4 regions of the Psychrobacillus sp. NPDC096389 genome follow, and region 3 is predicted to be linked to each of the others. Evidence: riboswitches for the same ligand, from Rfam matches in the RefSeq annotation. Region 3 holds a riboswitch; each other region holds the start of a gene.

Region 1 (3,214 bases), on a different contig from region 3:
AATGACAGCGTGTGGTGTATTAGAAGCACCTACTACTAATTTGCTGCTATCGTCATCTCCACAAGCCGCAAGTGTTAATGCACTTACTGATAATAATGCTCCTGCTAAAAATTTCTTCATCTGTATTCTCTCCTTTAAATTTTCCCCATTTTTATATGTGATCGGGTAAACCCGCGAACACCTAACGTTTATCTATTTTTGTTGTAATCATATCGCCGACCCATTGGATGATAAATACAATGATCAATATTAAAATCGTTGCCATTAAAGTAACATCTTCTCTATTACGTTGAAAACCATCTAGAAAAGCGAGTGTCCCTAAACCACCGGCCCCAATTACTCCCGCCATCGCCGTATAACCAACAAGCGAAATACAAGTTACTGTAATCCCAGAAACTAAAGCTGGCATCGATTCTGGAAGTAAAACCTTCCATATAATAGTAGAGGTTTTAGCACCCATTGATCTTGCCGCTTCTAAAACACCTTTATCAATTTCTCGTAAACCTATTAACACCATACGTGCATAGAACGGGGCAGCACCAATGACAAGGGCTGGGAACGCTGCATTCGGACCACGGATTGTATCAAGAAGTAATTTTGTAAAAGGAATTAATAATATGATTAAAATAATAAAAGGAATAGAACGGAAAATATTAACAAAAGCACCCGTTAACCAGTTCGCCAGTTTATTTGCCCATGCTTGATGTGGACTTGTTAAAAACAATAAGAGACCAAGTGCTAAACCCAAAATGGCTGTTAATATAGTAGAAATTGCTGTCATATATAATGTTTCGAGTGCTGCTTCCCACATCTTAGGCCAATCAACATTCGGAAAAAGCGTATTAATCATTGTTGATCACCTCTGTACTTACTTTTTGTTCATGTATAAATCGAATCGCTTCATCGACCGCTAATGCATCTCCATCTATTTGAAGAACTAACGTACCAAATGCACCGCTTTTTGTATGCGAAATATTTCCTTGGACGATATTTACTTCTAATTCAAACTGTTTGATAAGTCTTGAAAGAATTGGTTGTTCCGTCTGTTCTCCGACGAAAACAAGCTTGATCAGCTTTCCATTTGGATATAGATCAACTAAATTTTGTAACGTCTGCTGTGCTTGTCCTGTTTCTGATACTTGCGATACAAATCGCTTCGTAATCGGTTGTTGTGGGTTTTGGAAGACTTCTAGCACGTCGCCTTCTTCTACAACATGACCACCTTCCATTACGGCCACTCGATTACAAATTTTTTGAATGACTTGCATTTCATGCGTGATTAATACTATTGTTAAACCCAGTTTTTCATTGATGCTAACTAATAAATCTAAAATTGCATCTGTTGTTTCTGGATCTAGTGCAGATGTTGCTTCATCACAGAGTAAAACTTCTGGACGATTTGCTAATGCACGCGCAATCCCTACGCGCTGTTTCTGCCCGCCTGATAGTTGGGAAGGATAATAATTTCCTCTACCTTCTAACCCAACCAGTTCGATCAATTCATCTACGCGAGCTTTTCGCTGATCTTTTGGAACACCCGCAATTTCAAGTGGAAATGCAATATTTTCTGCAACCGTTCGGGACCATAACAAATTAAAATGTTGGAAAATCATACTTACTTTATGTCGAACTTGACGAAGCTTGTCCTCATTTATCGTAGTGATTTCTTTGCCATTTACTATTATTTGTCCGGCCGTTGGTTTCTCTAATCCATTGAGTAAACGGATTAATGTACTTTTTCCGGCACCACTATATCCAATAATACCGAAAATCTCGCCTTGCTTTATGTCAAGATTTACATCATCAACAGCAATAATCGTACCTTGTTTCGTTTGGAACTTCTTTGAAACGTCTTTTAAACGAATCATGTAAATCTCACCTTTCCTTAAACCGTAAAAAATCCCTTCTGCAATAGAGCAGAAGGGAAGTAAGTTTTCTATCTAAATAGAACTTATCCATTCTCTCATTTTCCAAAGCATTCGCTTTGTGTGATTTGGCACCATTTCATTTACATGACGGTTGCCGGGCTTCGTCGGGCACTTCCCTCCACCTCTCTTAATAAGAGCGACACTATTCGATTAAGTTGAATATTATCATGCCATTACTTGCTTGTCAATATCTTTAATGGTCTCTAACAAATATGGCACAGATTGAAATGCGTATATTTTTTTATAGACGCGTCCCTGTTTGGCGATTAACAAACATGGGACGCTCTCTATTTCATATTCCATTGCTAGGTTTTCTAAATAATTTATATTTGCTTGACCTACTGGATTTGGCACTAATTCATTGATCACTTGCATCATCTTACTTGCTACCATGCAAGTACCACACATCGGTGTATACAGATAGAATAGCGAAAGCTGTCCATCATTTTTATAGTACTCCCACTGTTCGCGCGTCCATTCATTCACAAAACATCATCCTAAAGTAGAAATTCTTTTTTCACTTTAATGTTAACACGTTTCAGTATAGAAGCCAAAACTTTGAAAGGGGTGTTGGCCACTTCACAATACATCGGATTTGTGTATAAATGAATTGCTTCTGGATATTCTTTTCGGACGATCGAACGTATTTGCTCCCCCGATTTATCTGCATCTAAAAAAGCATAAATTGGAAAATCATCATAGGGACTTAAAATTTCTTCTAGTTTTACATTGGAGATCGTGCCATTCGTACAAATAATTTCTGGGGATTCATCAAGAAGTCGTAAAAGTTGAAGCTTATCCGACCTTCCTTCAACGAGAATTACTTTTTCACTAAAAACATTAGCCAATTAGCTTCTCTCCCTAATTATATCGTTAACTTAGTATATGAAAAAAACGCCGACAATTAACCGGCGTTTTCATTATTATTCTGAAATTAATTCTTCGTATTTTTCCGCGGATAATAAACCATCAATTTCTGAAGCATCTGATGGTTCAACGACGATCATCCATGCATTTTCATACGGAGATTCGTTTACAAATTCAGGGCTATCTTCTAGCTCGCTATTTACTTCTATAACTTTTCCGCTTATTGGAGCATAAAGTTCTGAAACAGTTTTTACTGATTCAACACTACCAAATGGATCTCCTGCTTTAATATCGTCTCCCACTTGTGGAAGTTCAACAAATACGATATCTCCTAGTTCAGATTGTGCAAAATGAGTAATACCGATACGTGCATTTCCACCTTCTGTTTTTACCCATTCATGTTCTTCTGAATACTTTAA
Region 2 (3,214 bases), on a different contig from region 3:
GCTCCTTCTAAAGCAGCGCCAGCACCAGCCGCTTCTGCACCAAAAGAAGATGATGGTCGTACAACTCGTGAAAAAATGTCTCGTCGTCGTCAAACAATTGCTTCTCGTTTACTAGAAGTAAAACAAAACACTGCGATGTTAACTACTTTCAATGAAATCGATATGACTAATGTAATGGCATTACGCTCACGCAAAAAAGACCAATTCTTTGAGCAAAACGATGTACGCCTTGGATTTATGTCATTCTTTACAAAAGCTGTAGTTGCAGCCCTTAAAAAATATCCTTATGTAAACTCACAAATCGATGGAACTGATATTGTGAAAAACAACTTCTATGATATTGGTATTGCAGTATCTACAGAAGGTGGTTTAGTAGTGCCAATCGTTCGTGATGCAGACCGTAAAAACTTTGCTGAAATCGAAGGAAATATTGGCGAACTTGCTAAAAAAGCACGTGATAACAAATTAGCCCTTTCTGATATGTCTGGCGGTTCATTTACAATTACAAACGGTGGAGTTTTCGGTTCATTACTTTCAACTCCAATTCTTAACGGTACACAAGTTGGTATCCTAGGAATGCATACTATTCAAAAGCGTCCGATTGCAGTTGGCGATGAAATTCAAATTCGTCCAATGATGTATGTAGCATTATCTTATGATCACCGTGTAATTGACGGCAAAGATTCTGTTGGATTCTTAAAAATGGTAAAAGAACTTCTTGAAAATCCAGAAGACTTAATGTTAAATTCATAAAATGTGAATTATGCAGACACTCATTAGGTGAGTGTCTGCATTTTTTTTAGTTCCTATTACTGTAAAACTGCTCATTATAATAAATAAGATTCGCAATATTTTATTTTTTAAAATAAAAAGCATTGACTTATCATTTTCCATTCTGTATAGTTAAATAAAATTTCATATGAAATTCTTCTTATCAAGAGAAGCAGAGGGAATGGCCCTATGAAGCTTCAGCAACAGATTGCTATTTGCAAAACTGTGCTAACTCCATCGATTTAATTCGAAAGATGAGAAGAGGTTAGATTTCCTATCATACCTCTTCAGGTCTAATAATCTGAAAGGGGTTTTTTTATTGATCTAATACCAAGCATAACAATATGTTTAATTGAATTACTAAGATAAAGAAAAGGAGAGAGTGTAGATGAAAAAATGGTTGGCATGGTCAATTTTATCTTTGATTGTCTTTTTATTAGCAGCTTGTGGTTCAAATGAGGAAGTGACTTCTAGTGGGACTGGTGATACAAAAAGTAGTGAGGAACTAACTAAATTAAAAATAAGTGCATCAACGACGCCTCATGCAGAAATATTACAGTTTATTTCAGATGATTTAAAAGCTGAAGGTATCGAATTAGATATTGTTATCACACAAGACGGTATTCAAACAAACCAATCAACGGCTGATGGTGACTTAGATGCAAACTACTTTCAACACACTCCATTTTTAGAACAAGTCAATAAGGATAGTGGAATCGATCTTGTGAATGTAAAAGGAGTGCATATAGAACCGTTCGGTGTTTATTCAAAGAAAATTGATGATATTACTCAATTAGCAGAAGGAGCAAAAGTTGCTGTACCAAATGATCCAGTAAATTTTTCACGAGCGTTACTGTTATTTGCGGATAATGGAATAATTGAGCTCGCTACGAATGTGGAAGGTTCTTACACAGTTCAAGATATTACGAAGAATGATAAGAAGTTAGAGTTTGTTGATATTGATGGACCGTTACTAGTAAGGGCGCTGGATGATGTGGAAGTGGCTGCGATTAATACAAACTATGCATTAGAGGGAGGATTCAAACCATTAGAAGATGCACTAATCATCGAAGGAAATGAATCTCCATATGTAAATATTTTGGTTTCAAGAAAAGATAACCAAAATGACGATGCTATACAAAAAGTTGCCGCAGCATTAACCACGGAAAAAGTAAGAGAATTCATCTTAGAGAAGTACGAAGGGGCTGTAGTGCCTTCTTTTTAACATAGTAATATCCAAAGTAAGGAGGAAATTAAATGATTGAATTTCGAAAAGTCTCTAAAAGATTCTTCACGGGGAAACGAACAATAACAGCACTCGAAGATGTAGAGTTGACTGTCCATAAAGGAGATATTTTTGGAGTAATTGGCTTTAGCGGAGCTGGTAAGAGTACTTTAATACGAACGGTAAATTTATTAGAAACACCTACCTCTGGCGAAGTATTGATTGAAGGGAAGAACTTACAAAAAATTTCTAAAAAAGAACTGAGAGAAGAAAAGAAAAATATTGGCATGATTTTTCAGCATTTCAATCTATTAAACTCGAAAACAGTATTTGAGAATGTGGCAATGCCTCTTCTACTAAGTAAACATACGAAAAAAGAAGTGGAGCAAAGAGTATTGGAAGTACTCCAATTCGTCGGTTTAGAAGATAAATTAAAAAGTTATCCAGATCAGCTTTCAGGGGGACAAAAGCAAAGAGTTGGTATAGCACGAGCACTCGTAACCAACCCATCCATATTACTTTGTGATGAAGCAACATCCGCCTTGGACCCGCAAACAACAAAATCTATTTTGCAGCTTTTAAAGCGAGTGAATGAAGAATATAAAATTACGATACTAATCATTACGCATGAAATGGAAGTTATAAAAGAAATATGTAATCGAATTGCCGTAATGGAAAACGGTCGAGTAATTGAAACAGGGAATATCCTTGATGTTTTTTCAAATCCACAAACAGAAACGACACGCAATTTTGTAAGTTCTGTTGTACATGATGAAATACCACAATCCGTCTATCGTTTGATGGAAGTCAATAATGGCAGAAGTCATATTCTAAAAGTCGATTTTGTAGGAGTGAGTTCCGGTCAACCAATTATTTCCCAAGTTGCTAAAAAGTTTAATGTTGATGTGAACATTCTTTTTGGAAGTATTACAGAACTACAAAGTATTCCATTTGGAAATCTGATTGTGGAAGTAATAGGGGATCCACGTGAAGTTCAAAAAACAATTAATTTTATTCAAAGTGACACAGTAAATGTAAAGGAGGTTAAAGGACATGGAAGTAAACAAACAAATTTTAATCGAAGCAATTTGGGAAACGTTGTACATGGTTAGTATTGCTCTCTTTTTTGGAGCGATATTAGGATTTATATTAGGGGTTACATTAGTAGTCACTAGAAAAGGGCATATTTTAGAGAATAAATTAATCTTTTCAATCGTT
Region 3 (3,214 bases):
TTTACTGCGCTCAATTTTAGAATCAGCTTATCTGACTCTCATTTTTATGATTTCCTAAGCGATAAAAAAAGCGATACTTTCCTTAAGGATCAAGGAAGGTATCGCTTTTAATTATTATAATCCTGCTTTTTCTTTTAAAGCATCTGCTTTATCTGTTTTTTCCCATGGTGCGTCGATGTCTGTACGACCGAAGTGACCATAAGCTGCAGTTGGTTTGTAGATTGGGCGACGTAGGTCTAGCATTTTAATAATACCTGCTGGACGCAGGTCGAATAGTTCACGAATATGTGATACTAATTGCGCCTCTTCTACTTTTCCAGTACCAAATGTGTCAACAGCGATAGATACAGGTTGTGCTACACCAATTGCATATGCCAATTGTACTTCACAGCGGTCTGCAAGTCCTGCAGCGACAACATTTTTTGCCACATAACGAGCAGCGTATGCAGCAGAACGGTCTACTTTCGTTGGATCTTTACCAGAGAAAGCACCGCCTCCGTGACGTGCGTATCCTCCGTAAGTATCTACGATAATTTTACGACCTGTTAAACCAGCATCCCCTTGAGGTCCACCAATTACAAAACGGCCAGTTGGGTTGATAAAGTATTTTGTATTTTCATCGATTAATTGAGCAGGAACAATCGGGTTGATCACTACTTCTTTTAAATCTTTTTGAATTTGTTCTAGCGTGATTTCCGGATGATGCTGAGTAGAAATAACAATCGTATCAATACGAACTGGATTATTTTGCTCATCATATTCCACTGTTACTTGTGTTTTACCATCTGGGCGTAAGTAATCTAATGTTTCATCTTTACGCACTTCTGCTAAACGACGTGACAGCTTATGCGCTAAACTAATTGGAAGTGGCATAAGTTCTGGTGTTTCGTTACATGCGTAACCAAACATTAATCCTTGGTCCCCTGCTCCAATTGCTTCGATGTCTGAATCTGTCATAGATCCTTCACGAGCTTCTAACGCTTGGTCAACACCCATCGCGATATCAACAGATTGCTCGTCAATTGCAGTTAATACTGCAGATGTTTCCGAGTCAAAACCGTATTTAGCACGTGTGTAACCAATTTCTTTAATCGTAGAACGTACTACTTTCGGGATATCTACATAAGTAGACGTTGTAATTTCTCCTGCAACTAAAACAAGACCTGTTGTTACACTTGTTTCACAAGCAACACGTGCATTTGGATCTTCTGTTAAAATGGCATCTAAAATAGCATCTGAAATTTGATCGCAAATTTTGTCTGGATGCCCTTCTGTAACTGATTCCGATGTAAATAATCGGCGTTGTGTCATAGAATATTCCTCCTATATCCTGCGAGATTTCTCTCAAGAATTGATACGGTACTCATTCCCATGTCAAGCCATTTCAAATGGATTAAACTTGAAGCCGTTTCGGACTTGGCACACAAGGATAAAGGGCGATGTAATATAAAAAAACCTCTCACTCACGTAAATGTACATGAGGAAAGGTATTAATTTCATAAGCACCTTTCACTCTTATCAATCAAGGAATCACACCTTGTCTCAGGTTGGGCACCTTTGTAATAAATGAAATTACAGGTTGCCGGGTTTCATAGGGCCTGACCCCTCCACCAGCTCGGGATAAGAGTATCCGTTCAATTTAACATCATACGGAAACCGCATCCAAATGTCAATATTTTTTTAATGCCTATTAAGAAAGATAAAAAAATAATACATTAATTAGTATAGACTATTTAACTTAATGTGTTATACTAATTCACATATAAACGAAAAATTCCTCCACCATTGAGGAAAAAATGAAAAAAGGATGGTAAATACAATATGAATTCAATCGATACGGTGAGTGAACTGAACGAATTGCTAGCTGGAAACAATATTAGCGTACAATTATCAGTGCCGCAACTTGTGGAAAAAGCAACATCTAGAGGAGAAGCTGTTTTAACTTCTACAGGTGCTGTAAAAGCAGAAACAGGTAAATACACAGGCCGTTCCCCACAAGATAAATATATCGTAGAAGAATCTATCTCTAAAGACAAAATCGATTGGGGTTCCGTAAACCAACCTATCTCTTCTGAAATTTTTGAAGCACTATATAAAAAAGTAACGAACTATTTAAAAGAACAAGAAGAATTATTTGTCTTTAAAGGATTTGCGGGAGCAGACAAAGAATCCCGTCTTGGCATTCAAGTGATCAATGAATTTGCATGGCATAATTTATTTGCCCACCAATTATTCATCCGTCCTACGGAAGAAGAACTGACAACGCATCAAGCAGATTTCACTATTGTAAGTGCACCAAACTTCAAAGCAGATCCGGCTATCGATGGCACTAAAACGGAAACATTCATCATCGTTTCCATGGAAAAACGTATCGTATTAATCGGTGGAACGGAATATGCTGGAGAAATGAAAAAATCCATCTTCTCTATTATGAACTATTTATTACCAGAACAAAACATTTTTCCAATGCATTGTTCTGCAAACGTTGGAGAAGCAGGAGACGTTGCATTGTTCTTCGGTTTATCTGGTACAGGGAAAACAACACTATCTGCAGATGCAGGCCGTAAGTTAATCGGAGACGACGAGCACGGTTGGTCTGATAACGGCGTATTTAATATCGAAGGTGGCTGCTACGCTAAATGTATCGACTTAACTCGTGAAAACGAACCACAAATTTTTGATGCTATTTCATTCGGAACAGTTTTAGAGAATGTCGTAGTAGATCCAGAAACTGGCGTTGCGGACTATGCAGATGATTCATTAACAGAAAATACACGTGCAGCATATCCAATTCAAAATATCGACAACATTGTAGACCCTTCTATCGCTGGTCATCCGAATACAATTGTTTTCTTAACAGCTGATGCATTCGGCGTGTTGCCTCCAATCAGTAAACTAACGAAAGAACAAGCAATGTACCACTTTTTAAGTGGGTTTACATCGAAACTTGCAGGAACAGAACGTGGAATTACATCGCCACAACCAGCATTTTCTACTTGCTTCGGTTCACCGTTCTTACCATTGCATGCAACTGTTTACGCAGAAATGCTTGGGAAGAAAATTGATGAACACGGTGCACAAGTATTCCTTGTGAACACTGGATGGACTGGCGGAGAATACGGTGTTGGTAGCCGTATGAAACTTGCTTATACTCGCACGATGGTTCGAGCAGCGATCGATGGGAAGTTAAGAAATGCAGAAACTACGATAGATC
Region 4 (3,214 bases), on a different contig from region 3:
TGAGCCGACAACCGCTCTTGATGTAACGATTCAAGCTCAAATATTAAATCTCATGAAAGATATGCAAAAAAGATTTGGTACTTCTATCATTCTTATTACACATGATCTAGGTGTTGTCGCTGGTATGTGTGACCGTGTAGCTGTCATGAAAGATGGAAAAATTGTAGAAACAGGAACGACGGAAGAAATTTTTGAAAGTCCTAAACATACATACACGAAAAGATTGCTAAATGCTCTCCCTCGCTTAGACGAAAAGAAAAAACCAAAACGTCCTTCTTTACGTTCACACGACATCGAAGAAGGAAAACCATTACTGGATGTAAAATCACTGAAACAACATTTCCAAGTTGGAAAAGGCAATGTACTGAAGGCTGTAGATAATATTAGCTTTTTTATAAAACCTGGAGAAACATTAGGTTTAGTAGGTGAATCGGGTTCTGGCAAGTCGACTACAGGACGTGCTATATTACGTCTTCATGAACCGACCGATGGAGACATACTATATCAAGGGATGGCTATTAACCGACTTAACAAAGATGAATTGAAAACGATGCGTCGCCATATGCAAATGATTTTCCAAGACCCATATTCATCCCTTAATCCACGTTTTAAAGTGTTGGATATTATTGGGCAGGCATTAGACATACATCGTTTAAGCAAAACTAAGGAAGAACGCAAACAAAGAGTAGAAGAATTACTGGTGATGGTAGGATTAGAACCAAGTCATGCGATGCGTTATCCACATGAGTTTTCTGGTGGTCAACGACAAAGAATCGGAATTGCCCGTGCACTTGCGGTAGAACCTGATTTTATCGTTTGTGATGAGCCCCTTTCCGCACTAGATGTTTCTATCCAGTCGCAAATAGTTGAGCTATTAGAAGATCTTCAACATCGTTTAGGACTTACCTATCTGTTTATTGCGCATGATTTATCCATGGTGAAGCATATAAGTGATAGAGTGGCAGTGATGTATGCCGGAAAAATAGTAGAGCTTGCAGAGAGTGAAGAATTATACGCAAACCCACAGCATCCATATACAAAGTCATTATTGTCAGCTATCCCAATACCCGATCCGAAAGTTGAAGCGAAGAAAAAACGCAGTCTTCTGGAAGAGGATACCAACAAAGACAAGTATCAATTGCAAAACTCCGAACTGGTAGAAGTATCAGAAGGTCATTGGGTTGCCATCCCGAAAATGTAATTTGTCCCTGTGCAGCAAACAATTCTGAATTGTTCGCTGCACAGGGACGTTAAAAATCACCTTGTATTTATATACTCACCATGTTAAACTTATGGAAATTCAAGATTTAGAAAATTTCATATTTTATTTCTTATCCAGAGAGACGGAGGGATTGGCCCTAAGATGTCTCAGCAACCAGCCAAGTTTAGGTATGGTGCTAACTCCAATAGACGTACTCCGTCTAGAAGATAAGAAGACTAACTTCAATATTATTGAGGATTCTCTTCTTATTAGAGAATCCTCTTTTTATTTTACTTTATTTGAAAAGGATGATTATTTATGACAAAAAGGTCTTTAGAAACCGAACTAGTTCAATTAGGAAATCATAGTGATCCAAGGACAGGTGCAGTTAATACACCTATTCATTTATCAACAGCTTACAAACATGCGGGGCTTGGGCAATCTACTGGGTACGACTACACACGTACAAAAAATCCAACGCGCGCAATTTTGGAAGAAGGAATTGCCAAACTAGAAGGCGGAGATGCCGGCTTTGCCTGTGGCTCGGGTATGGCAGCAATCCAGTTAATCTTATCGCTCTTTCGATCAGGGGATGAAATCATTGCGCCCGATGACCTTTATGGAGGAACATATCGCCTGTTTGATCAATATGCCGACTCTTACAATATTTGCACGTCTTACGCTAAATTTGACGCCGTCGCTGAAGTAGAAGCATTAATAACAAAGAATACAAAAGCAATATTCATTGAAACACCTACAAATCCACTTATGCAGGATATAGATATTGCCCAGTACAGTATCTTGGCCAAAAAACATCAATTACTACTCATTGTGGATAATACGTTCTTAACTCCTTATTTACGACGCCCGATTGAGCTAGGCGCAGATATTGTGATGCACAGCGCAACGAAATATATTGGTGGGCATAATGACGTACTGGCTGGGCTCGTTGTAACGAAAGGGAAATCACTTAGCGAAAAATTACTTGTAAATCATAACGCAATAGGAGCAGTTCTCTCCCCTTTCGATTCATGGTTATTAATACGCGGATTAAAAACACTTCACTTACGTATGAAGCAGCATGATGCAAATGCAAAGAAAATCGTGGATTTTTTGCGAAATGAAACTGCTATAAAAGATGTTCTGTACCCTGGGCTCGGTGGCATGCTTTCTTTCCGCTTACAAAAAAGCGAATGGGTTGGACCATTTTTAGAAAACCTTCAATTAATCGTTTTCGCAGAAAGTTTAGGCGGCGTCGAAAGCTTTATTACATACCCTGCCACACAAACACACGCTGAAATCCCAGAAGAAGAGCGTATTTCAAGAGGTGTGGATAACAGTTTGCTACGCTTCTCAGTTGGTGTGGAAGAAGCAGAAGATTTAATCGCAGATTTGAAACAAGTATTTGCAAAATTAGAAAGAGAGGTGATTCATTCATGAGTAACGTGAAAGAAAGTTTAGAAACAAGTTTAATCACTGCTTCCACTCGTGGGAATTTCGAACAAAAAACAGGTGTAGTAAATGTACCAATCTATTTATCTTCCACGTACCATCAAGAAAGTTTTGATAGCTTTGGACCATATGACTATAGTAGATCAGGCAACCCGACAAGGGATGCCCTTGAAAAAACGATCGCAGAATTAGAAGGTGGCACAAGAGGTTTCGCTTTTGCTTCCGGCATTGCGGCAATTTCCTCTGCTTTAATGCTCCTTTCTTCTGCGGATCATATCGTTGTCACGGAAGAAGTATATGGAGGAACATACCGTTTCATCACCGAAGTTTTACCGAGATTCGGTATTGAGCATACATTTGCTGATTTTAAAAATGCGGAAGCCGTAGAAAAAGCAATCCGTCCAAATACGAAAGTAATTTATATAGAAACACCTGCAAATCCACGATTAGGTATTACAGATATCGAGGCAATTGTTGCACTTGCAAAAGCAAATGATTGTTTGACCTTTCTAGACAATACTTTTATGACTCCCCTTTATCAACGCCCGCTTGATCTAGGTG

What was found. Region 3 has a riboswitch for S-adenosylmethionine ahead of metK (methionine adenosyltransferase). Riboswitches for the same ligand answer to the same signal wherever they lie in the genome.
Region 1: linked by a shared signal. The riboswitch ahead of ACIQ38_RS09615 (methionine ABC transporter ATP-binding protein) and the one ahead of metK (methionine adenosyltransferase) in region 3 are both predicted to bind S-adenosylmethionine.
Region 2: linked by a shared signal. The riboswitch ahead of ACIQ38_RS14145 (MetQ/NlpA family ABC transporter substrate-binding protein) and the one ahead of metK (methionine adenosyltransferase) in region 3 are both predicted to bind S-adenosylmethionine.
Region 4: linked by a shared signal. The riboswitch ahead of ACIQ38_RS01225 (methionine biosynthesis PLP-dependent protein) and the one ahead of metK (methionine adenosyltransferase) in region 3 are both predicted to bind S-adenosylmethionine.

Annotation. Positions count from the first base shown of each region.
Region 1 covers NZ_JBIWFB010000003.1:49,844-53,057, forward strand. Annotated here, with positions in the region: gene ACIQ38_RS09605 (MetQ/NlpA family ABC transporter substrate-binding protein) at 1-120, opposite strand, end outside; gene ACIQ38_RS09610 (methionine ABC transporter permease) at 182-850, opposite strand; gene ACIQ38_RS09615 (methionine ABC transporter ATP-binding protein) at 843-1,868, opposite strand; SAM riboswitch class I at 1,961-2,065, opposite strand; gene ACIQ38_RS09620 (thioredoxin family protein) at 2,094-2,414, opposite strand; gene ACIQ38_RS09625 (toprim domain-containing protein) at 2,426-2,776, opposite strand; gene gcvH (glycine cleavage system protein GcvH) at 2,852-3,214, opposite strand, start outside.
Region 2 covers NZ_JBIWFB010000005.1:161,426-164,639, reverse strand. Annotated here, with positions in the region: gene odhB (2-oxoglutarate dehydrogenase complex dihydrolipoyllysine-residue succinyltransferase) at 1-753, shown strand, start outside; SAM riboswitch class I at 929-1,032, shown strand; gene ACIQ38_RS14145 (MetQ/NlpA family ABC transporter substrate-binding protein) at 1,160-1,996, shown strand; gene ACIQ38_RS14140 (methionine ABC transporter ATP-binding protein) at 2,029-3,108, shown strand; gene ACIQ38_RS14135 (methionine ABC transporter permease) at 3,050-3,214, shown strand, end outside.
Region 3 covers NZ_JBIWFB010000002.1:16,401-19,614, reverse strand. Annotated here, with positions in the region: gene metK (methionine adenosyltransferase) at 115-1,311, opposite strand; SAM riboswitch class I at 1,513-1,627, opposite strand; gene pckA (phosphoenolpyruvate carboxykinase (ATP)) at 1,822-3,214, shown strand, end outside.
Region 4 covers NZ_JBIWFB010000001.1:243,871-247,084, reverse strand. Annotated here, with positions in the region: gene ACIQ38_RS01230 (ABC transporter ATP-binding protein) at 1-1,201, shown strand, start outside; SAM riboswitch class I at 1,329-1,435, shown strand; gene ACIQ38_RS01225 (methionine biosynthesis PLP-dependent protein) at 1,520-2,641, shown strand; gene metC (cystathionine beta-lyase) at 2,638-3,214, shown strand, end outside.